2 regions of the Exiguobacterium sp. SH1S21 genome follow, and region 2 is predicted to be linked to the other one. Evidence: predicted binding sites of a transcription regulator. Region 2 holds the regulator's gene; the other holds the start of a gene.
What was found. The regulator LexA, encoded in region 2, represses DNA repair genes until DNA is damaged. The targets are predictions, from matches to a motif close to CGAACATATGTTCG.
Positions count from the first base shown of each region.

Region 1: a site for LexA is predicted at 9,685-9,698, ahead of parE (DNA topoisomerase IV subunit B). Genes of this name have one in related genera too.

Region 1 is NZ_SJUY01000004.1:165,629-177,180, forward strand. Features, by position in the region: gene EVJ24_RS07690 (amino acid ABC transporter permease) at 21-716, opposite strand; gene EVJ24_RS07695 (transporter substrate-binding domain-containing protein) at 723-1,571, opposite strand; gene EVJ24_RS07700 (flavodoxin family protein) at 1,994-2,503, shown strand; gene EVJ24_RS07705 (GNAT family N-acetyltransferase) at 2,759-3,208, opposite strand; gene EVJ24_RS07710 (MBL fold metallo-hydrolase) at 3,227-3,943, opposite strand; gene EVJ24_RS07715 (NUDIX hydrolase) at 3,959-4,570, opposite strand; gene EVJ24_RS07720 (DinB family protein) at 4,714-5,220, shown strand; gene parC (DNA topoisomerase IV subunit A) at 5,292-7,697, opposite strand; gene parE (DNA topoisomerase IV subunit B) at 7,700-9,667, opposite strand; gene EVJ24_RS07735 (CoA-binding protein) at 9,800-10,204, opposite strand; gene EVJ24_RS07740 (GGDEF domain-containing protein) at 10,557-11,552, shown strand, end outside.
Region 2 is NZ_SJUY01000002.1:48,867-60,418, reverse strand. Features, by position in the region: gene glnA (type I glutamate--ammonia ligase) at 1-1,209, shown strand, start outside; gene EVJ24_RS03740 (metal-binding protein) at 1,311-1,751, opposite strand; gene lexA (transcriptional repressor LexA) at 1,751-2,371, opposite strand; gene EVJ24_RS03730 (hypothetical protein) at 2,572-2,808, shown strand; gene EVJ24_RS03725 (YneB family resolvase-like protein) at 2,882-3,526, shown strand; gene EVJ24_RS03720 (DUF896 domain-containing protein) at 3,587-3,820, shown strand; gene tkt (transketolase) at 4,020-6,011, shown strand; gene EVJ24_RS03710 (YneF family protein) at 6,140-6,373, shown strand; gene EVJ24_RS03705 (ABC transporter transmembrane domain-containing protein) at 6,497-8,251, shown strand; gene EVJ24_RS03700 (ABC transporter ATP-binding protein) at 8,241-10,004, shown strand; gene EVJ24_RS03695 (aspartyl-phosphate phosphatase Spo0E family protein) at 10,085-10,264, opposite strand; gene EVJ24_RS03690 (cytochrome c biogenesis CcdA family protein) at 10,454-11,152, shown strand; gene EVJ24_RS03685 (CcdC family protein) at 11,166-11,552, shown strand, end outside.

The sequences.
Region 1 (11,552 bases), on a different contig from region 2:
AAAAAACGATGACCGCAAAGTCATCGTTTCGGTGTATCCAAATAGCGTTCGAAATGCCGCTCGAGCCAATCTTGGAAGAACGACATGAACGTACAGATGCCCCAGTAGATCAGGGCGACGACCAAATAGACGGTCATATAGTCGAACTCACGACCGCCGACGATCTTCGCCTTGTTGAAGATCTCAGGGACGGTGATCATCGCGGCGAGCGAGCTCGCCTTGATCAGATCAAGGAACACGTTCGAGAGCGGGGGCAGGGCGATCCGCGTCGCTTGAGGCAACGTGACCCCTTTCAACGTCAGCCACTTGTTCATGCCGAGCGACCGGGCCGCTTCAATCTGTCCCTGATCGACGGCACGGATCGAGGCGCGGATGATCTCCGCGATATAGGCGGCCGAGTTCAAGCTGAAGCCGATGATCGCTGCCGTCAACGCCGCGAACTCGATCCCGATGAACGGGAACCCCGAGTAGAGAATGAACAAGATGATCAAGATCGGGACGCCGCGCATGAACGAGACGTAAAACGTCGACGGATAACGCACTAGCCTTGACGGAGACAGCTTCCCGAGCGCGAGCACGAGTCCTAACACTAAACCGAAGAACATGCTGAGGAAGGAGATCCAGAGCGTGTTCGGCAGCCCACCTAGCAAGTATGGGAACGAGCGGATGGCGAGGTCGGCGTCAAAGATCGCTTCCCACTTCACACCTTCGAACATATCGCCTTAGTCCAATTCGACGATTGTCGCGTCGACGTCCGGTTCGACGGATACGTCAGCACCGTTATAGAACTGTTCGGACAGCTCCTTCACCGTGCCATCCTCAAGCATCTCTTCAAGGACGCGGTCGATGTTCTCTTGCAAGTCGACGTTGTCTTGATTCATCAAGAGTGCGACGTCTTGCGGGTTATAGGCGATATCCGGATGGATCGTGATATCGAATTCCGGGAAGAAGGCGAGGGCGAGCGTCTGGAGATAGTAGTCGTTCAAGATGACGTCGGTCCGACCTGTCGACACGTCACGAAGATATTGGTCGTTCGTCGCGTTGTCGTAGATGACTTCTTCAGCCCCATACTGGCGCGCCACGTCCATGAAGACGGTCGTCGCTTCACCAGCTGCCTTTTTACCTTTCAAGTCTTCGAGCGACTTGATGCCTGAAAGGTCGCTCTTCCGGACGATTGCCGTCCCGTACGTGTGCTTATAAGGTACGGAGAAGGCGAACTTCTCTTTGCGGTCGTCCGTCACCGAGATGTCGTTCGCCACGACATCGACTTGTCCGTTCTGGACGCTCGTCAACATGTTGTCGAACGCCATTTCTTTGAACTGGACCTCGAGGTCGAGACGTTTTCCGATCTCTTTCATGACCTCGACGTCAAACCCCGTCAAATCGTCACTTTCTTCTTCGCGGAACGAGGCGGGATAGAGTGTCCCAGCCGTACCGACCGTGAGCGTCCCTTCTTCTTTGATCTCATCCCAACGTGTCGTATCGGCCTGATCGGTGCCAGAATCACCACACGCCGCGAGCGGGACAGCGAGCAAGATAACCGCTGCTAAACCTTTTGTCATACGTTTCATTCATGTTCCTCCTTAAAGTATCATCTGTCTAAAAATAGCATGATGAACGCCTAGAGGCAACTGCGAAGAACATAGAAACAGCAGGTAAGATATTTTTGAAACGTTTATTCTAAAAGCGCTATCATGTCATTGAATCAGGGTTTCATACAGGTAATACAGATAAGCATAATTTATGGAACAGCATGCGATTCACCAACCTTCAACCTCTAGAGAATCGACAGGTGCGCAAGTGGGAGAAAGAGGCAAGATGAGTCCACAGCTTTTTAAATCAGGTGAGAGGACTGTGCTAGGTCCCGAGAGGAATGCCTATGCTACCCTGTCCAAGAACAGGCGAGGACAGTTAGGTTCTTTGCCATCGTTTAAGGGTATTTCCTCTGTAGATAGAGGGAGGGAAAACTAAAAACGATGGAAGGAGTGACATAATGAAGAATAGTAGCTTGATTGTGTATTACTCATGGATCGGCAGTACAGAAGTAGTCGCGAAAGAAATTCAAAGGCTTACAGAGTTTGACATTCAAAGAATCGAAGATAAAAAGAAGCGAAAACTCGGTAACATCGCCGGTGCAGCAATGGGAGCGTTTTTTGGTCTGAGAGGCGTTATCATGCCAATGGACTTTGCATTAAAAGAATATGAGCATCTATTCCTAGGAACCCCAGTCTGGGCAGGAAAGACGCCCCCGGCCATCAATAAATACTTAAAAGAGACTTCCTTTAAGAACAAGAAAGTTTGGCTGTTCATAACTAAAGGTGATGAAAAAGTTCCCCAACAGGTTATCGACTCAATTACAAAAAGGATTGAGAAGAAAGACGGAAAAGTGATAGGCAGTATTTCGATAACGACAAAATGGGATCCCAAGACGAACATTCCTATTGCGCTTGAGGATGTCCAGAAACCGATCTATGACTGGCTGAAAAGAGGAGGCATTTTATAAAATTTGAACGGAATCAAGCTGTGCCAAAGTCTGAGCGAGGAACAACAAAACGAATCGATGGCTAAGGGAAGCACGACCTGCCGACATAACTGATCACGTGAATGTGGGAAGCAGGTGAGTCCTGAAAAGTACCGGGGAATCGGTTCAAATTTTACTAGTTTACATAACATATATTATCAGTAAAAATAAAACTCTGTCTCAATCCTTTAGTATACTTAAAGTAGTGAGACAGAATCTGAAATTATGAGATCGGGATCAAATTCGCGTAAAGCGGATCAATGTGACACCTGGTTCCGGTTCGAACTCGGCGCTCGGCTCGAAGCCAAGCTTCGAATACAATCGTTTGGCCGGACCGTTATGTTTGCCGGTATGCACGTAGACAAGTTTGCCCTCGTGTAGACTGAGCACGTGTTCTAACAACGTCGTCGCGAGCCGCGCCCTGAAGTATGTCGGATCGATGCACAGCTTCGTGATTTCGACCGTGTTCTCGGCCGCCTCGATCGTCACAAACCCGATCATCCGCTCCTCGTTGTATAAGCCGTAGCTCAGACCCGGCAAGTTTTGAATGACCTCGACCGTCTCATATCGGGCTGGGATCTCGTCAAATCCGATCAGTTCGGCCTCGACCGCATAGGCGTTCCGTTGAATCTCGAGCATTTGCTCGGCTTGCCGGTAATCCGTCGTCCGAATCTCCCGTAACTCCATCTGTCATACCCCCAAAGATTATCGTGAAAAGCGACGGGCTTGCTTACGCTTAGCCCGCTTCAGTGCCAAATAGAGCCGATGTGTGCCTTCAAGCGCTTTGCCGTGACCGACGAACGTGTGACGCGGCGCCAAGTCAAGCAAGCGCTCGGCATGGTCGACCGCGGCCCGCTTGTCCCATGTCGCCAGACCCGGGAGCGGGAACAACGGACGCGTGTCCCCTGCCACTGCGACTCCCCCATGTGATTGGAACGCGTCACCGGCGAACAACAAGCGATGGTGTTCATCAAAGTAAGCGATCGACCCTGGCGTGTGGCCGGCGGCGGCATAGACGCGAAGACCGAACAGCCGCTCACCTGGGTCGAGCAGCTTGTCCGGTAGCGATCGGATCGTCGGCAATGATCCTTTGATTTTGAGGCTCCGCTCATCCGGATCAGTCGTCCGGTCCCCCTCTAACAGCCGAGCGTCGCGGCGTGAGACGTAAAGCTCGGCGTGCGGATGCGCCTTCAGGATCGTATCGACCCCACCGACGTGGTCCCCGTGGGCGTGGGTGAGCAGAATCGCGAGGAGGGGGCGGTCTTGTGCCTCGATATACGTTAAAATGTCAGCGGCGTTCTGCTTCAACCCGGCATCGATCAAGACGAGGCCGAGCTCTTTCTCGATCAATTGGACGTTGATCGGCAAGACGGGTGAATAGAACGTCAGCTGGTGGACATCTTCAATCCGTGTGACTTTCATAAGACCTCCCCTTTCCTAGTCGAACAGTGTGACCCAATCGTCCTGCCACCGGGCGTCAAAGCACATATGGAGCTGTTCGAGCGTGTTGCGGGCGAGCGACAACGGCGGCAAGGCGTCACGCGAGAAGAAGCCGATTTCGCTCGTCTCATGGCTGACTTGAGCTTCCCCGCCGATCAGCTCACACTCGATGAACAGTTTATAATAATGTTGTGACAACGGCGGGTGCGGGTGACGGTGCATATCGAACAAGGCGACGAGGCGCATCGGGGCGACATCAAAGCCTGCCTCTTCCCCGATTTCCTTGATGATATTGTCTGACGGTGACAGCCCGACCTCACAGAAGCCGCCTGGCAGTGTCCACAGCCCGTCCGACCGCTCACGCACGAGCAACAACTCGTCGTCTCGGAAGACGACACCGCGTACGTCGAGCTTCGGTGTCGGATAGCCGTTGACGTGCGTCAGTTCAGTGATCTCATGCAGGGCGAGGTTCGACTGTCGGTCGAACATATCGGTCGCAATCTGCTGGAGCTCGAGATAACGCTCGCGGTCGAACTCGTCCTTCGTGAACGTCAAGCCCGCTTGCGACAGTGCTTGTAGCCGTTTGGCCCAAGTGAGCCAGTCTGACATAGAAATCCCTCCATCGTTTGTCCTGCTTATCCCATTCGCCATCGGGCTTGATTGTTCCTTTTCATAATACCCGCTCCCACAAGAAAGTACATGTCGTCTCCGTGATATACTGAAGCGAGAATAGTAGCCAAAGGAGGAACGTTATGGCGATTGCAGTGTTATCCCAGTTCAAAGCAGACTTGGACGGCTATACCGAGCGGCAACTGCGCTATAAAGTGACAGAAGACGTCTGGTCGATCGGACAGATGTACGACCATATCATCGTCGTGGCCGAGGAATACGCGGACGAGATGGAACGGTGTCTCGCTTCGAGCGAAAAGCAATCGCTCGGGAAGACCGAGTTCGATGAACGATTGTTCCAAGCAGGTGGCTTTCCTCCGATCAAGATCCGCTTGCCGGACGAGATGAACCAACCACCGAACAATACGGACAGCCGCGAAACGCTCGAGCTGCGGATTAATGAGTTGACTACAAGGTTAAAGCGTCTCGAGCCGCTCGCCCGCTTGGCAAATCCTGACGTCAAAGCATTGCATGGCGGTTTCGGCTGGCTGAACGCCCAGGAGTGGTATGAACTCATCGAGATGCATACCCGTCATCACTTGCGGCAACAGACGGACTTGGAACGGTATCTTAGAGCGTTCCATGACTGACAAAGACGAATAGAGACAAAAAAAGCCTGCACACGCGACAGTATATGTCATGTGTGCAGGCTTTTGCTGAATCAATCGAGATAGACGTCCTCGATGTCACCGAACGTCTCCTCGTCGAAGACGAACGAGCCGTTGGCGTAGCGGTCGAGCAGTGTCAGTTGTTTCGCGTTGACCGTCTTCGCGGTCTCTTTGCCGACGATGTGGATCGTCTCATCCCCATGCACCGGCAGCACGCGGCGGATCTGGTGCGGTTTTGATTTGACCTCACGGATGAGCATCGTGCCACGCAGGTTGCGGTTCGTGCAGTCGAACTGGTCTTCGAGCTTCATCTTCTTGACCGCTCCGCGTTGCGTCACGAGGACGAACAGCGGCGGTGTGAAGAAGGCGAACGCGTCGGCGACGACGTCACCGTCTTTCAAGTTCATCGCTTTGACACCGGCGGCACGCTGTCCGACGACCGGGACGTCGTCTTCTTTGAACCAAAGCCCGTATCCACGCTCAGAGACGAGGAAGAGTTGGCCTGGACCGTCACTGATGCCGGCGAAGACGACCTCGTCGTCCCCTTTCAGTTTCAGCGCCATGAGCGCCTTCGACTTGCGCTGGGCGTCATAGTCACGGAGCGGCGTCCGTTTGACCATGCCGTCTTTCGTGACGAACAGGCAGTGTGCGTCCGTCTCGAACGTCGAGACGACGTCGGCCGAGACGACTTGCTCGCCTTCGATCGGCACGAGGTTGGCCACGTGTTGGCCCGCGTCTTTCCATTTCGTCTCCGGGATCTGGTGGACCGGGATGAGCAGATAGCTGCCTTTGTTCGTCCAGACGAGCAAGTGGTCGGTCGTCATCGCCTGGGTGAGGAGGACGGGCCGGTCTTTTTGTTTCATCTCCGGCATATCCTCGCTCGAGGCGCCGTATGAGCGCATCGACGAACGTTTCACGTAGCCGTCACGGCTGACGAACACCATCGTCTCTTCGACGGCGATCATGACCTCGGTCTTCAGTTTCAATTCTTCGACTTCGGCCTTGATGACCGAACGCCGCTCATCACCGAACTCGTCGCGGAGCGCCGTCAACTCTTTTGAGATGAGTTTCCGCTTCGTCGCGTCGACGTTCAAGATGTTGGCGAGACGCGCGATCTCTTTTTGCAACACTTTCGCTTCTTTTTGGAGCTCGACGATGTCTGTGTTCGTCAAACGATACAATTGAAGCATGACGACCGCTTCGGCTTGACGGTCCGTGAACGAGAAGCGATCCATGAGCTTCTGCTTCGCATCGGACTTGTCCTTGGCCGAACGGATCAGTTCGAGCGTCTCGTCAAGCACTGAGATGGCTTGTTCGAGCGCGTCGACGATCTCGGCGCGTTTCTTCGCCTGTTCGAGCTCGAACGTCGTCCGGCGGGTGACGACTTCCTCGACATGTTTCAAATACGCATCGATGATCGGTAACAGACCGAGCTGTTTCGGTGTCCGCTGCACGATCGCGACCATGTTGTAGTTATAGGCGAGCTGCAGGTCGGTATGCTTCAAGAAGAAGTGGAGCACACCTTCCGCGTCCGCTTCTTTCTTCAATTCGATGACGACACGGACCCCGGTCCGGTCGGTCTCGTCACGGACTTCGGCGACGCCTTCGACTTTCTTGTCGAGACGGAGCTCTTCCATCTTCTTGACGAGGTTGGCCTTGTTCACCTCATACGGGAGCTCGGTGATCGTGATCTGTTCACGGCCGCCCTTGAGCGGCTCGATGACCGATTTGGCGCGGATGATGATCTTGCCTTTACCGGTCTCGAACGCTTTCAAGATGCCGTCTTTGCCCATGACCGTGCCACCGGACGGGAAGTCGGGACCTTGCATGTAACGGAAGGCGTCATTCGGTGTCTCGACTTCGCCGGCGAGTCGGGCGATGGCGAGATTGAGCACTTCGGTCAAGTTGTGCGGGGGGATCTCGGTCGCATACCCCGCCGAGATCCCGGTCGTCCCGTTCATGAGCAGGTTCGGTAGGAGTGACGGCAAGACGAGCGGTTCCTCGGTCGAATCGTCAAAGTTCGGCGTGTAGTCGACCGTGTTCTTGGCAATCGACGTCAGCATGACACCGGCGATCTTCGACAGCCGTGCCTCGGTATACCGCATCGCGGCAGCCGAGTCGCCGTCCATCGAGCCGTTGTTCCCGTGCATGTCGATGAGCGGGTAGCGGAGCTTCCAGTCTTGCGACAGACGCACCATCGCCTCATAGACAGAAGAGTCACCGTGCGGGTGGTAGTTCCCGATGACGTTCCCGACCGTCTTGGCTGATTTCCGGTACGCCTTGTCGTTCGTGTTGCCTTCATGGTGCATCGCATACAAGATCCGGCGCTGAACGGGCTTGAGCCCGTCGCGCGCGTCCGGGAGCGCCCGGTCTTGAATGATATATTTCGAGTAACGCCCGAAACGGTCTCCGACGACCTGTTCGAGCGACAAGTTTAAAATGTGTTGAATCGTCGACATCGTTACATCACTTCCTCAATCGCTTTAGTCACATGTTCATTGGCGATGATCGAATCATCTTCTTGGAGCCCGAAGGCGACGTTCTCCTCGATCCATTCGCGGCGGTGGGCAACGTTGTCCCCCATGAGCACCGAGACGCGCTTGTCGGCGACGGCAGCGTCATCGATCGTCACACGGATAAGTGTCCGTGTGTCCGGGTTCATCGTCGTCTCCCACAGTTGATCGGCGTTCATCTCACCGAGACCTTTGTAGCGCTGGATGATATAGCCTTTTTTGTACACTTTGACGAGTTTCTCGAGCGCTTCCTCGTCCCAGGCGTATTCGAACTGCTCCGACTTGCCTTTCCCTTTCGAGATGCGATAGAGCGGCGGCAAGGCGACGAACACTTTGCCTGCTTCGACGAGCGGTCGCATGTAACGGAAGAAGAACGTCAACAAGAGCACTTGGATATGGGCCCCGTCCGTATCGGCATCGGTCATGATGATGACTTTGTCGAAGTTGCAGTCACTGAGATCGAAATCGTGTCCGACCCCGGCGCCGATCGCGTGGATGATCGTGTTGATCTCCTCGTTTTTCATGATGTCATTCAGTTTCGACTTCTCCGAGTTGATGACCTTCCCGCGGAGCGGCAAGATCGCCTGGATCGTCCGGTCACGGCCTTGTTTGGCCGAACCGCCGGCCGAGTCCCCCTCGACGAGGAACAGCTCGTTCTTGGCGGCGTTTTTTGATGTCGCCGGCGTCAGTTTCCCGTTCAGAATGCTCGAACGTTTCTTTTTCTTGCCGTTACGCGCCTCTTCACGCGCTTTTCGGGCCGCTTCACGGGCCTGGGCCGCACGGATTGCTTTCTTGATGAGCATTGTCGCCATCTGCGGGTTCTCCTCGAGGAAGATCGTCAGCTGCTTGGCCATGACGGCGTCTGCGCTGGCACGGGCTTCAGGCGAGCCGAGTTTCGACTTCGTCTGTCCCTCGAACTGGAGGAACTCCTCCGGGATCCGGACCGACACGATGAGCGTCAACCCTTCGCGGACGTCGCCGCCGTCGAGGTTCTTGTCTTTTTCTTTCAACAAGCCGTTTTTGCGGGCGTACTCGTTCATGATCCGGGTCATCGCCGTCTTGGCGCCGACTTCATGCGTCCCGCCGTCCCGGGTACGGACGTTGTTGACGAACGACAACACGTTCTCCGAGTAGGCGTCCGTGAACTGGAAGGCGAGTTCGAGCTCGATGTCGTTCTCGGTCCCTTCGAAGTAGACGGTCGGGTGGAGCGTCGCCTTGTCGTCATTCAAATAGTGGACGAACTCGGCGATCCCGTTCTCGTAATGGAACGTCTCTTGCTTGTCCGAGCGTTCGTCGGTCAACGTGATCGTCAACCCTTTCAATAGGAAAGCCGACTCCCGGAGCCGTTCGGCGAGCGTGTCGTAGTTATACGTCGTCGTCGAGAAGATGGTCGTGTCCGGCTTGAAGTAGACGCTCGTCCCGGTCTGGCGGGCTTTCCCCGTCTCGAGGAGCGTCGTCTGTGGCACACCGCCGTCAGCGAACGTCTGCTCGAACACTTTGCCATCGCGATAGATCGTGACGAGTAGTTTGCTCGAGAGCGCGTTGACGACCGAGGCACCGACCCCGTGCAGTCCGCCTGACGTCTTGTAGCCGCCTTGGCCGAACTTTCCGCCGGCATGGAGGACCGTGAAGATGACCTCCGGCGTCGGTTTTCCCGAGGCGTGCATCCCGGTCGGCATACCACGCCCGTGGTCACGGACCGTGATGGCATCGTCTTTATGGATCGTCACATCGATCTGGTCACCGAACCCGCCGAGCGCCTCGTCGATCGCGTTGTCGACGATCTCGTAGACGAGATGGTGCAGCCCGCGATGGTCGGTCGAGCCGATATACATCCCTGGTCGTTTCCGAACGGCAGCGAGCCCTTCGAGCACTTGGATGGCGTCTTCATTATAATTAAATAGTTTTGTTGACATGTCAGTCACCTCATCTTCGAACACATGTTCGTTTTTCATACCTAATTGTATAGCTGTTTCGGGATTCTGGCAAGCCTTCCTCTCCGCGCCGTCGACGCGTGAAAAAAAGTAGACCTGCCGCAGGGGCAGGTCTCAGCCGAGGAGTCGAGCGTGCTCGACGTAAATACACCGGTTCTCGATGTAGTCAAGTCCGGCAGCATGAACGATTCGTTCGGCGTCCTTGCTCGACAGACCGAGCTGGTTAAAGACGAGTCCGACATCCCCATGACGGACCGCGTCCTCGGCAACGCCGGCCAAATATTCGTTCCGGCGAAACACGTCGACGATATCGATTCGTCCCGGGATGCTCTCGACCGTCGGATACACCATGCGGCCGTTCCACGTCTCGAGCGTCGGATTGACAGGGATGACCGTATACCCTTGCAGGAGCAAATACTCCGCAATCTGGTTGGCGGTCTTGTTCGGGTTCGATGACACACCGACGACAGCGATCGTCTTCGCTTCAGCGAGATGTTGTTTCAAACGTTGGTCGTCCATCCTGAAATCCCCCTTTTGTTTACGTTCTCAGTGTAACGTTACCTCGTTCCCCGTTTCAAGCTTTATTTTCGCTTAACGGATGAACGGCTGTCGAAACAAAAGTTTATATCCCTCATAGTGGTTTACATAATAATGTATTGTCACCCTGTTGATTCGCTTTTAAATCGGACGATGCCACCACGTCTGTTTTAACGAATCAAACGACGCTTCTATAAACCTTGCGTGAAATATCTATTTCACGCAATTATAACGTCCTGAAATCAACGTTTACAGAGAGTGGATTGACTCGATTCTCGAACAGGCGTAGGCAAATCCTTACAGTTTCGGTATACTGGAACGAGGAGGTGTTCACGTGGGGACTGCCTATGAGGAACGTCGCGGTACACTGTATAATTACCGCATCACTTTTTACGGGAACGCGCTCGCCTGGCTCATCCATGTCGTGTTCTTGGTCACGTTTTGGCGTCTCGACGTCACGGTGCTCGCCTGGTCGAACGTGTTCAGCGTTCTTTATTACACGCTCTCATTGTATTTCGTACATAAACGGTACTACCGGACGTTCTTTATCGGACTGTTCGTCGAAGTCGTCTATAACGCCATCATCTCGACGATCGTCCTCGGGTGGGGCGCGAACGTTCATTACTTCATCATCATGGTGGCGTACGGTGTGTTCTTCATGCCGAACGTCAGTCGCTTGGTCCGCGTCATGTCGACCGGGCTCGCGATGGCGATCTACGGGTTCCTTTACTTGAACGTCACGGTCGGGACACAGACGCTCGCCCCCGTGTTCGAGCAAGTGATCGGGCTGACTTGTCTGCTGTCGACGATCGCACTCATCGCCGGGCTGACGTTCGTGTTCGAGAGTTCGGTCGTCGAGGTGACGACCGAGTTAGAACGGTCGAACGAACGATTGAACGTCCTCGCTTCACGGGACGGATTGACCGGGCTGTATAACCGAATGACCGGCTATCAACGAATCGAACAAGCCATCAAAGAGGCAGTGGAAGACGGTAGACCTTACGCCGTCGCACTCGCCGATATCGACCACTTCAAAGCGTTCAACGAGCGCCACGGCCATGATTGTGGCGATCTCGTCCTCAAACAAGTCGCCGCCGCCCTCGAGCGGACCGACGGGATCTGTGTCCGTTGGGGTGGAGAAGAGTTTTTGCTGTTCATGAGCAATCAGACAGCAGATGAGGTCGCAGAGACGCTCGACTGCCTCCGGGAACGGATCAAGACGACCGAGACGATCTATGACGGGCGTCGCCTCAGCGTCACGATGACGTTCGGCGTCTCGTGCCGCGACGGGTTAGAGGCCGTCGACACACTCGTCAAAGAAGCAGACGAC
Region 2 (11,552 bases):
GACAAAGCACTTGATAACAAGATGATGTTCGATGGCTCTTCAATCGAAGGGTTCGTACGCATCGAGGAATCAGACATGTACCTCTATCCAGACCTTAACACGTGGGTTGTCTTCCCGTGGACAGACGGCAGCGGTAAAGTCGCTCGCTTAATTTGTGATATTTATAATCCGGACGGCACACCGTTCAGCGGTGACCCGCGCGGTATTTTGAAACGCAACCTCGAGCATATGCAAAAGCTCGGCTTCACAGCGTTCAACGTCGGACCAGAGCCAGAGTTCTTCCTTTTCAAGAAAGACTTGAACGGACAGCCGACACTCGAATTGAACGACCAAGGCGGTTACTTCGACTTGGCACCTGTCGATTCAGGCGAGAACTGCCGTAAAGAAATCGTTATCGAGCTCGAAAACATGGGCTTCGAGATCGAAGCGTCACACCACGAAGTCGCACCAGGACAGCATGAAATCGACTTCAAATACGCGGATGCGGTAACGACTGCCGACAACATCCAAACGTTCAAACTCGTCGTCAAGACGATCGCGGCGAAGTATGGCCTTCACGCGACGTTCATGCCGAAACCACTCTTCGGTGTCAACGGTTCAGGGATGCATGCGAACATGTCACTCTTTAAAGGCGACACGAACGTGTTCTACGACCCGAACGGTGACATGGAGCTCTCGGATACGGCACGCGCCTTCACAGCTGGTATCCTCGAGCATGCACGTGCGTTCACGGCGATCTGTAACCCGACGGTCAACTCGTACAAGCGTCTCGTGCCTGGATACGAAGCACCATGCTACGTCGCATGGAGCGCCCGTAACCGTTCACCGCTCGTCCGTGTACCGGCTGCCCGCGGCCTCTCGACACGTATCGAAGTACGTTCGGTTGACCCGGCGGCGAACCCGTACCTCGCGCTCTCGGCCCTCTTGGCTTCTGGTCTTGACGGCATCGAGAAAGACTTGAAAGCGCCGAAACCGATCGACAGCAACATCTACGTGATGGACAAGCCAGAGCGTGTTGCGAACGGCATTGACGATCTTCCGGCGACACTCTTCGACGCGCTCGAAGTACTCCGCGCCGACAAAATCGTCATGGATTCGCTCGGTGACCACATCGGCGAACACTTCCTCGAGTTGAAAGAGATCGAGTGGGATATGTTCCGCACGCAAGTAACAGAGTGGGAACGCGATCAGTACATGACTCTCTACTAAGTCGAATGGATTCAAAAAACGCTCGATCCAGTTTCTTGGATCGGGCGTTTTTTAGTCAAAACAAGCGACCACTCGCAATTGAGTGGTCGCTTGTTTTGAGATTAGAACGCACGTTTGAAAAATGTGGACGCATAGTCGAGCGCCGTATGGAGCGTCGTCGCGAACACGAGACCGAGGAAGAACGGGATGCCGTTCAAGTCGAGCCACGTCTTCACAGCCGCTTCATACGGGGTGAACGTAAGGACGAGTGCGAGCGGGAAGCCGAGGTAGATGACACGAATGAGATCGCTCAACACCGGCAAGTGCGACAGCGGAGACCGGTGCGGCATCAGCTTCACGTAAGGGAGCCAAAAGCCACGCAGCGGTCCCCACCGATAGTATGCATCCGATTTCAAATCGAGGTCCGGGGAGAGCCAGAACGTCCCGATAAGCGCACCGAGGAAAAGGGTAGTCGGGATATCGACATCAATAAAAGGCGTGGCAATCGCTAAAGCACCGATTGCCACGAGGTTCGTACGCGTATGTGTCTTGCCGCTAGCCATTAATGGATCGTCCGGTATACACCGATGACCTTCCCTAAAATGGATACGTTATCGAAATACATCGCCTCAAGTTCATCGTTCTCCGGCTGGAGTCGGACTTTCGACGCTTCTTTGTAGATCCGTTTGACGGTCGCCTCACCCTCGTCCGTCATCGCGACGACAATCTCTCCATTGTCTGCCGTGTTCTGTTGTCTCACGAGTACGCGGTCTCCGTCGAGGATTCCGGCGTTGATCATCGAATCGCCAGAGACGGAGAGCATATACACGTTATCCGAACCGACGATATGGGCCGGGAGCGGGAAGTGTTCTTCCACGTTCTCGATCGCCGTGATCGGTGTTCCGGCCGTAACTTTCCCGATGACCGGGACGTACATGACCGTCTCACGCTCCTCGATTGACGGGGCGTCCTCGCTCAACACTTCGAGCGCACGCGGTTTTGTCTTATCGCGCCGAATCAATCCACGTTTTTCAAGACGGTCCAAGTGACCGTGCACAGTCGAGCTCGATGCGAGACCGACGGCTTCACCAATTTCTCGGACTGACGGCGGATAACCTTTCGTCCGAACTTCAGCTTTTATAAAATCAAGAATCTGTTGCTGTCTTGCTGACATTTTTTTCAATGGATTTCACCTCGTTTATGTCGAATAACCTGCGAACGCATCCTATTCTTTATGGATTTATTTTAACACAAGAACATATGAGCGTACAAACATTCGTTCGTTTTTTCTTGACCGAACAGAAGTTCTTGTTTTATGATGAGAACAGATAAACGAACAGACGTTCCTAAGAACGCATATTCTCGTATTTGGAGGCGGTTCAAATGAAAGATACAGTCAACGGATTCATATTGGTCGGAATGGTAGTGCTCGGTATGTTCGCCTTTTACTTAGTCGGCGAGTTTCGCCAAGGCGAAGTTGTCGAGCCGACAGTGATGACGGTCGAAAGAAGTATCGAACAAGAAGTTGCGTTCAACGAAGCGGAAACGCTCGAAGCCCAGCTGTTAGCGGAACGTGCGGAAAAAGAAGAACGGAAAACGACGTGGTTCGCCGCTGAATGATCGATTTGGATTGCGAACACCCGCTCATCCTGTGTATCGTAAAAGGATGACTGGAAAGAAAGGGAGTGACGAGATGCGAGTCGTCATTTATTGTCGCGTATCGACGAACAAGTCAACTCAGGAAACCTCGCTCACGAGGCAAGAAGCGGAATTGTTACAGATGGCCAAACGTCTCGATGCGGAAGTGATCGATGTGATCACCGAACAAGAGAGCGGCTTCGAGGTCAATCGGACGGGTCTGCTTGATCTGTTAGAGCATGTGTCGGCGTCAAAGCTCGATGCCGTGCTCGTGAGCGATGACAGTCGCCTCGGCCGGGGGAATGCAAAAATCGCCATCTTGCATACGCTCATGAAGCATAACGTCCGGCTGTTGACGATGCAGTCGTCCGACGAATACGTCGTCTCGGACGCCGAGAAGATGGTGCTTGAGATTGTCAGCGTCGTCGAGGAGTATCAACGGAAGATTCATAACGCCAAGATATCGCGCGGCATGCGCCGGGCGGTCGCGAACGGCTTCAACCCGCAACGCAACATTCAGCACCATGACCAAGGTGGGAGGAGCCGGATCGAAGTGCCGATCGAGGAGATCGTCCAACTTCGGGAGCGGGGGCTCACCTTCGCCGAAATCGCGGCCACGCTCCGTGGATTCGGCTACGAAGTCTCGAAAGCGACTGTGAACCGTCGCTATTTGGAACATGTGGCAGTGCCAGAAACTTGATTCCTGCGCCCTGATTTTGTACAGTAGAACTACAAATTCAGTAGAGAGGGGGCGAATCTCATGTTAGCACCCGAACAATTGGAGCGGATTAACTTCCTCGCCAACAAGGCAAAAACAGACGGCTTGTCACAACAAGAGATGGACGAGCAACAAGCGTTGCGTCAACAATATTTAAAAGCGTTCCGTCAATCGTTCAAATCCCAGATGATGGGCATGAAAGTCGTCGATCCGGAAGGCAACGACGTGACACCAGAAAAACTAAAAGACGAACAGAACCGACACCGTTCTGAATGAACTCGAATGCACATCCTATTTCGTATAGGATGTGCATGTTTGTTATACACGAAGCTCGATAAGGTTCGACCATTCCCTCGAAAACAGACGTATGGAAGTAAACGATTCCAATCAATGTGACATACTATTTAATTAGTTGTGACACACGATTGAGTGTGCTAAAATATGACGGGTAGAAACTTTCTTTACAACAGAGAGGATGAAATTAGTGGAAACAACTACTAAAGAATTATTAGCGATTAACTCGATTCGGACGCTCTCGATTGATGCTGTCCAACAAGCGAACTCAGGTCACCCAGGTATGCCGATGGGTGCGGCCCCGATGGCGTTCACGCTTTGGACAGACAAAATGCGTCACAACCCGAAAAACCCGAACTGGTTCAACCGCGATCGGTTCGTCCTTTCAGCGGGACACGGTTCGATGCTATTGTACTCGCTGCTTCACTTGTCTGGTTATGACCTTTCAATCGACGACCTCAAGTCGTTCCGTCAAAAAGACTCGAAGACGCCAGGACACCCTGAGTATCGTCACACGGCTGGTGTAGACGCGACGACGGGACCACTCGGCCAAGGGATTGCGATGGCTGTAGGTATGGCGATGGCTGAAAAACATTTGGAAGCAACATACAACCGCGATGAATTCAACGTGGTCGATCACTATACGTTCGGGATCTGTGGAGACGGTGACTTGATGGAAGGTGTGTCGGCCGAGGCTGCCTCACTCGCCGGTCACTTGAAACTCGGGAAACTCGTCGTCTTGTATGATTCAAACGACATCTCACTTGATGGCGACCTTCATAAGTCGTTCTCGGAAAGCGTAGAAGATCGATTCAACGCTTACGGATGGCAAGTCATTCGCGTCGAGGATGGAACGGACATCGATACAATCGCCAAAGCGATCGACGAGGCGAAAGCTGAGACGTCGAAACCGACGATGATTGAAGTGAAGACCGTCATCGGTTTCGGTTCACCGAATAAATCAGGTAAATCGGCATCACACGGCGCTCCACTTGGAGAAGCAGAAATCGAGCTCACGAAACAGTTCTATAAATGGGAAGGCGAGAACTTCTACGTCCCGAACGAAGTGTACGACTTGTTCAACGATAAAGTCGTTGAGCCTGGAGCTAAAGCTGAGTCGGATTGGAACGAGCTCGTCGCAGCCTACAAATCGGCTCATCCTGAGCTCGGTGCTCAGTTCGAACGTGCGATGAACAACGAACTTCCTGAAGGTTGGGATAGCGAGTTGCCGACGTTTGAAGTCGGATCGAAAAAAGCGACACGCCAAACGAGTGGAGAAGTCTTGAACGCGATCGCGAAGACGGTCCCGACGTTGTTCGGTGGATCGGCTGACCTCGCCGGCTCGAACAATACGATGATCAAAGGCGCTGCTGACTTCGACGAAGATCCGGCTGGCCGTAACATCTGGTTCGGTGTCCGTGAATTCGCAATGGCGGCAGCTGTCAACGGTATGGCACTTCACGGTGGCGTACTTCCTTACGGCGCGACGTTCTTCGTCTTCTCGGATTACCTCCGTCCAGCGGTACGTCTCGCTGCACTCATGGGAATCCCGTCGACATTCGTCTTGACGCATGACTCGATCGCAGTCGGTGAAGACGGTCCGACGCACGAGCCGGTCGAGCACTTGATGAGCTTCCGGGCAATGCCGAACTTGTCAGTTCTTCGTCCGGCAGACGGAAAAGAGACGATCGCCGCTTGGAAACAAGCGATCACGACGACGTCAGCTCCATCACTTCTCGTCTTGACACGCCAAGCGTTGCCAGAACTCGTCGGTACATCTGTCGAAGACGCGGCGAAAGGTGCCTATGTCGTCGCAGGTAAGTCTAGCGAAGCGGACGTTCTTCTTCTTGGTACAGGCTCAGAAGTCCATGTCCTCGTCGAAGCACGCGAACAACTCGCTGCTGAAGGCGTGAACGCTGCTGTCGTCTCAATGCCATCATGGGAACTGTTCGAAGCCCAATCGGCCGAGTACAAAGAATCAGTTCTTCCTTCGTCGATCACGAAGCGCGTCTCGCTTGAAGCGGGTGCGACGCTCGGATGGTACAAGTACGTCGGATTCGGCGGTAAAGTGCTTGGAATCGACAAGTTCGGTGCCTCTGCTCCTGGGGACCTCCTCATGAAAGAGTATGGCATGTCTGTCGAGAATGTCATCGACGCTGTCAAATCACTATAATTGTCATTAAAAACGTGTGATGGCCTAGCAATGTCTAGGTCATCACTTTTTTTTCTGACGACTAGCGAATTAGCGTAATATAGTGTATAGTAAAAAACGATGTTTCATATGGTAGAGGAGGTAAAACCTTGAGTACATTATTTTGGATTCTTCTTGTCGTGGCAGCACTCATCGGGGGTATCGCGATCGGATTCTTCATCGCTCGTAAATACATGATGAACTACCTTGAACAGAACCCACCAATCAACGAAGACATGATTCGTACGTTAATGATGCAGATGGGTCAAAAACCGTCACAGAAAAAAGTCAACCAAGTGATGCGTGCCATGAACGTTCAAGCGAAGAACGAAAAAAAATCATAATGAGTCACCGAAGCACTTCGCATCCGCGAAGTGTTTTTTTTATCCATATTTTGTTCGACAATCGAACAAACTTTCGCTACCATAAATGAATAGTCTTATTTCAAGATATAGGGGGCGTTTCAGATTCGTGTATTTAAACAATTAGCTTGGTTCTTCAGGCTCGAATGGCGGACGTATGCAGTCGGTATTGTCTTGCTCATGTTTGTCGCCGCACTCGAGCTCATACCGCCGCGCATTATCGGCCGAGTCATCGATGGGATGAACCAAGGTTCGCTCGAAGCGGACTTACTGTGGATGCTGCTAGGAGGCCTCGCGGCTGTCGGGATCGGAAACTATGTGGCTCGCTTTTTTTGGCGCTACTTCATTTTCGGGGCCTCGATCCGGCTCGGACGCCTGCTCCGGAGCCAACTGTATCGTCACTTCACGGATTTGGATCAACGGTTTTATAAAAAGTCGCGTGTCGGTGATTTGATGGCGCATGCGACGAACGATGTTCAGGCTGTCTCGACGACGGCGGGGGCGGGTATTTTGACGCTCGTCGACAGTGTGACGATGGGCACGTTCGTCATCATTACGATGGTGACGACGATCAGCTGGAAGCTGACGGTTGTCGCTTTACTGCCGCTGCCGATCATGGTCATTTTGACGACACGATATGGAAAGATGCTCCATAGCCGGTTCGGTGTCGCCCAAGCGGCATTTTCCGAATTGAATGACAAGGTTCAGGAGAGTGTGAGTGGGATTCGCGTCTTGAAATCGACCGGGGAAGTCGACCACGACGTCGAATCGTTCGAGAAGTTGTCAGATGAAGTTATGGCAAAAAACGTCCGAGTCGCTAAAATTGACGCCTTGTACGACCCGACAATCTTCGGGATCGTCGGATTATCTTACATATTGTCGATCGGCTACGGGGCCTATTTGATTGAGCAAGGCGAGCTCACGATCGGTCAGATTGTCAGTTTTACCGCTTATCTTAGTCTGCTCACTTGGCCGATGCTCGCTTTCGGTTGGTTGTTCAATATCGTCGAACGTGGTCGTGCTTCGTACGACCGGATTGAGCGCATGCTCGCCATCAAGCCAGAGATCCAAGACGATCCGATGGCGGCGACGAAACTGGATCATTCCGAGCTCGAGGCGGATATCGGTTCGTTCCGTTATGACGATACGACCGTGCTGCGTGATGTCACGTTCCGGATCGAGCGTGGCAAAACACTCGGGATTGTCGGTCGGACCGGTTCTGGTAAGACGACGATCGTTCGATTGTTGACCCGTGAATATGACGTGACCGACGGTAAAATCAAAATCGGCGGCGTCAATGTTCGTCAAGTCAAAAAATCACTTCTACTAGATAAAGTCGCCCTCGTCCCGCAAGACCACTTCCTGTTCTCAGATTCGATTGCGAGCAATATCGCCTTCGGAAAACCGGAAGCAAAAATGGATGAGATCATGGAAGCTGCCAAGATTGCCGAAGTGCATGACGACATCTTACGGTTGCCGGAAGGGTATGCCACGCTCGTCGGTGAACGCGGCGTAACTCTCTCGGGGGGACAGAAGCAACGTATCTCGATTGCCCGGGCGCTTATGATCGAGGCCGATCTATTAATCCTTGATGACGCGTTGTCCGCCGTCGATGCGAAGACGGAAGAAGCCATCATCGAACATTTCCGTGTCGGCAATCCGGAGCAATCTCGATTGATCGTCGCCCACCGTCTGTCGGCAGTGGAGCATGCCGATGAGATTCTCGTACTTGCTGATGGCCAAGTCATTCAGCGAGGCAGACACAACGATCTCATTCGAGAACCGGGCTGGTACAAAGATACGTACGACCGCCAACAACTGGAGGCGATTGTGGAAGGAGGGGGCCACCATGAAGCATGATATTCAAGAATGGGCGGTCATCAAGCGATTATTGGCCTATACGAAACGATACGGCCGGCCGCTCAGCCTCGCCTTCGTCTTTTTGCTTCTTGCGACGGGAGCGAAGCTTGCCGGGCCGTTTTTAATCAAAGTGTTCATCGATGAGTTCGTGACACCGGGCGTCTATCCGACGAATTGGGTCGTCACGCTGCTCGTCGTCTATATGGTGTTACACATCTCGGCCGTCATCTTCGACTATTTACAATCGATTGCGTTTCAGAAGATCGCCCTTAAAATCGTCCAAAATATTCGAATGGACATCTTCCGTCATGTGATGGGGCTGCGTCTCGCCTATTTCGACCGGACGCCGGCCGGTGTGCTCGTCTCCCGGATCACGAACGACACGGAAGCGGTGAAAGAGTTGTACGTCGGCGTGATGAGCACGTTCGTCCAGTCGGGCGTTCAATTGCTCGGGACGTACATCTTCCTGTACATTTTAGAGCCGACGCTCGCCACGATCGGGCTCGTCCTCCTCCCGTTGTTTTGGCTCATCATTTGGGCGTATCGCCGGTACTCGACTAAATACTTTGCCCAAGTCCGTGATTTGTTATCGCAACTGAACGCGCAGTTGAGCGAGTCGATCAACGGTATGGGTATCGTTCAACAATTCCGTCAAGAAGAGCGTCTCGTCCGTCAGTTCGAAGCGACGAACGAGGCGCATCAAGAAGCGCGCTTCAAGAACTTGAAGCTCGATAGTATGTTGCTCCGCCCGATCATCGAGCTATTGCTTGCGTTCTCGATTATCGGTTTGCTCGGCTACTATGGCTTCCTGTCGATGACGGAACAAGTTCAAGTCGGCGTCGTCTATGCGTTCATCAGTTACATCGAGCGCATTTTCCGCCCCGTGCTCGATATCATGCAACGGCTGAGTGAGTTCCAACAAGCGGTCGTCTCGGCAGACCGCGTCTTCAAAGTGCTCGACACCGATGAACCGGCGCCAGGAAAAAGTCTCTCTGGCGAGGCAACAATCGGGGCAGGAGAAGTGCGGTTTGACGATGTCACGTTCAGTTATGACGGGGAAGTCGATGTTTTGAAGAACATCTCGTTTGTCGCCAAGCCGGGTGAGACGGTCGCGCTCGTCGGTCACACGGGGAGCGGGAAAAGTTCGATCATCAACTTGCTCACTCGGTTTTATCCGTATGAAGGGGGACGGATCACCATCGACGGACACCCGCTCGAACAGTTCGAGGAAGTGGAACTTCGAGATAAGATCGGTCTCGTCTTGCAAGACCCGTTCTTGTTCAGTGGCACGATCGAGGATAATTTAAAATTGTTCAACCCGACAGTTGATTCCGATAAAGTACGCCAGTCGGCGGAGTTTGTCCAAGCCAATACGTTCATCGAAAAACTCGAGACGGGGTATGGTCATACAGTCGGCGAACGGGGAGCGACGTTCTCGAGCGGGGAACGGCAACTGCTCGCTTTCGCCCGAACGGTCGCCCGTGATCCGAAAATCCTGATCTTGGACGAGGCGACGAGCTCGATCGATACGGAGACAGAGGAGCGGGTACAGTTCGCCCTCGACCGGATGCGTCGTGGACGAACGACGATCGCGATTGCCCACCGCTTGTCGACGATACAGGATGCCGACTTGATTCTTGTCTTACATCGCGGCGAGATCGTCGAACGGGGCAATCATCAGGCCTTATTGAAGCATGATGGATTGTACAAAAAAATGTACGAGTTACAATCAGGACAACGTCTGATGTCATAATTTGCAAAGGACACCCGTGGGGGTGTCCTTTTTCCATGGAAAAAGCTCGCCACTAGAAAGTGACGAGCTGGAGTTGATGATCAATTTAAGTTGTCTGCTAGGTGTTTCGACAGGACGTGAGACGTGATTAACGTGTCTAGCTCTTGGCTGACATGAATCACTTCTGGAGACGTCCAACTGTACTGCGAGGCGATTTCATACAGTTCATCGCGTTTTTGTTCAATGGCATAGTGTAAGGTTTCAGCTGTGATGACCGCCACGGTATTTCCCCCATCATATTAAAATAGAACCTGGTGAAGTAGAATATCCAAATCTTAGCATTCAACACTACACATCACAAGTTACATTTCCATTTCAATGATTACAAAATCGGAAGAAGTGGACGGAGAAAAGATGCGAGCATTTTGAAATGGTTTTCGCTATAATGGGGCTGAAAGGTGGAAAAACGCATGGAAGTCACTTTATGGCTCGCTTTTGGGGCGGGCGTCTTGTCTTTTTTATCACCGTGTACGCTGCCGCTCTATCCGGTCTTTTTGTCGTATATCACAGGGGTATCTGTCTCTGACTTGAAAAGCGAAGGGCTCCGGCAACGGACGGCTTGGTTTCATACGTTCTCATTCTTATTCGGATTCTCGATCGTCTTTCTCGTCCTCGGTTTATCAACTTCGTTGATCGCCGACTTCTTCATTCAATTTAAAGATAGTCTACGCATGTTCGGGGCAATCCTTATTTTTGTGTTCGGGGTCTTTTTAGCGGGGCTATGGCAACCGCGCTTCATGATGCGCGAAAAGAAACTCGCACTTGGAGAACGGAAGAGCGGGTATTTTGGGACCGTGTTGATCGGAATCGGGTTCGCAGCCGGATGGACGCCGTGCACAGGACCGATTCTCGCCGGGGTGATCGCACTGGCTGCGTCTAACCCGAGCCAAGGCATGGGGTATATGCTCGCTTACGTCATCGGGTTCTCGATCCCATTTCTCGTCATGGCCGGTTTCGTCGGCAAAATCAAATATTTGGCGCGCAACAGCGCGAAAGTAACAAAGTTCGGAGGCTATTTGATGATGGCTTTCGGAGTCGTATTATATTTTGATGGAATGAACCGCTTCGCTGCCTGGATGAGCGAACTAGTGGGATTCACCGGATTCTAAAGGGGCTGACCATATGTCGATATTTTGGGGATCGACTCTCGTCGCACTGCTGATGGGGGTCATCGCGAGTTTCGTTCGCGTGAAGGCATCGGCCCGACCGACGAATGCGAAAAAAATCTTGATTCCACCGCTCGCGATGTCGACGGGCATGCTTCAATTTTTAGTGCCGGCTTTTCGTCTGACATGGCTCGAGGTCGGTGAGGCGCTTGTCGTAGGCTTGATTTTTAGTATCTTTTTGATCAAGACGTCCAATTTTGAAAAACGTGATGGTGAGGTTTATTTATCCCGCTCGAAAGCGTTTTTCATCGTCGTCTTCGCCTTACTCGCTATCAGGACGGTCATGAAAGCGTTCCTCGGCGATGAGGTCAACATTTTCGCGACGGGCGGCTTGTTCTATTTG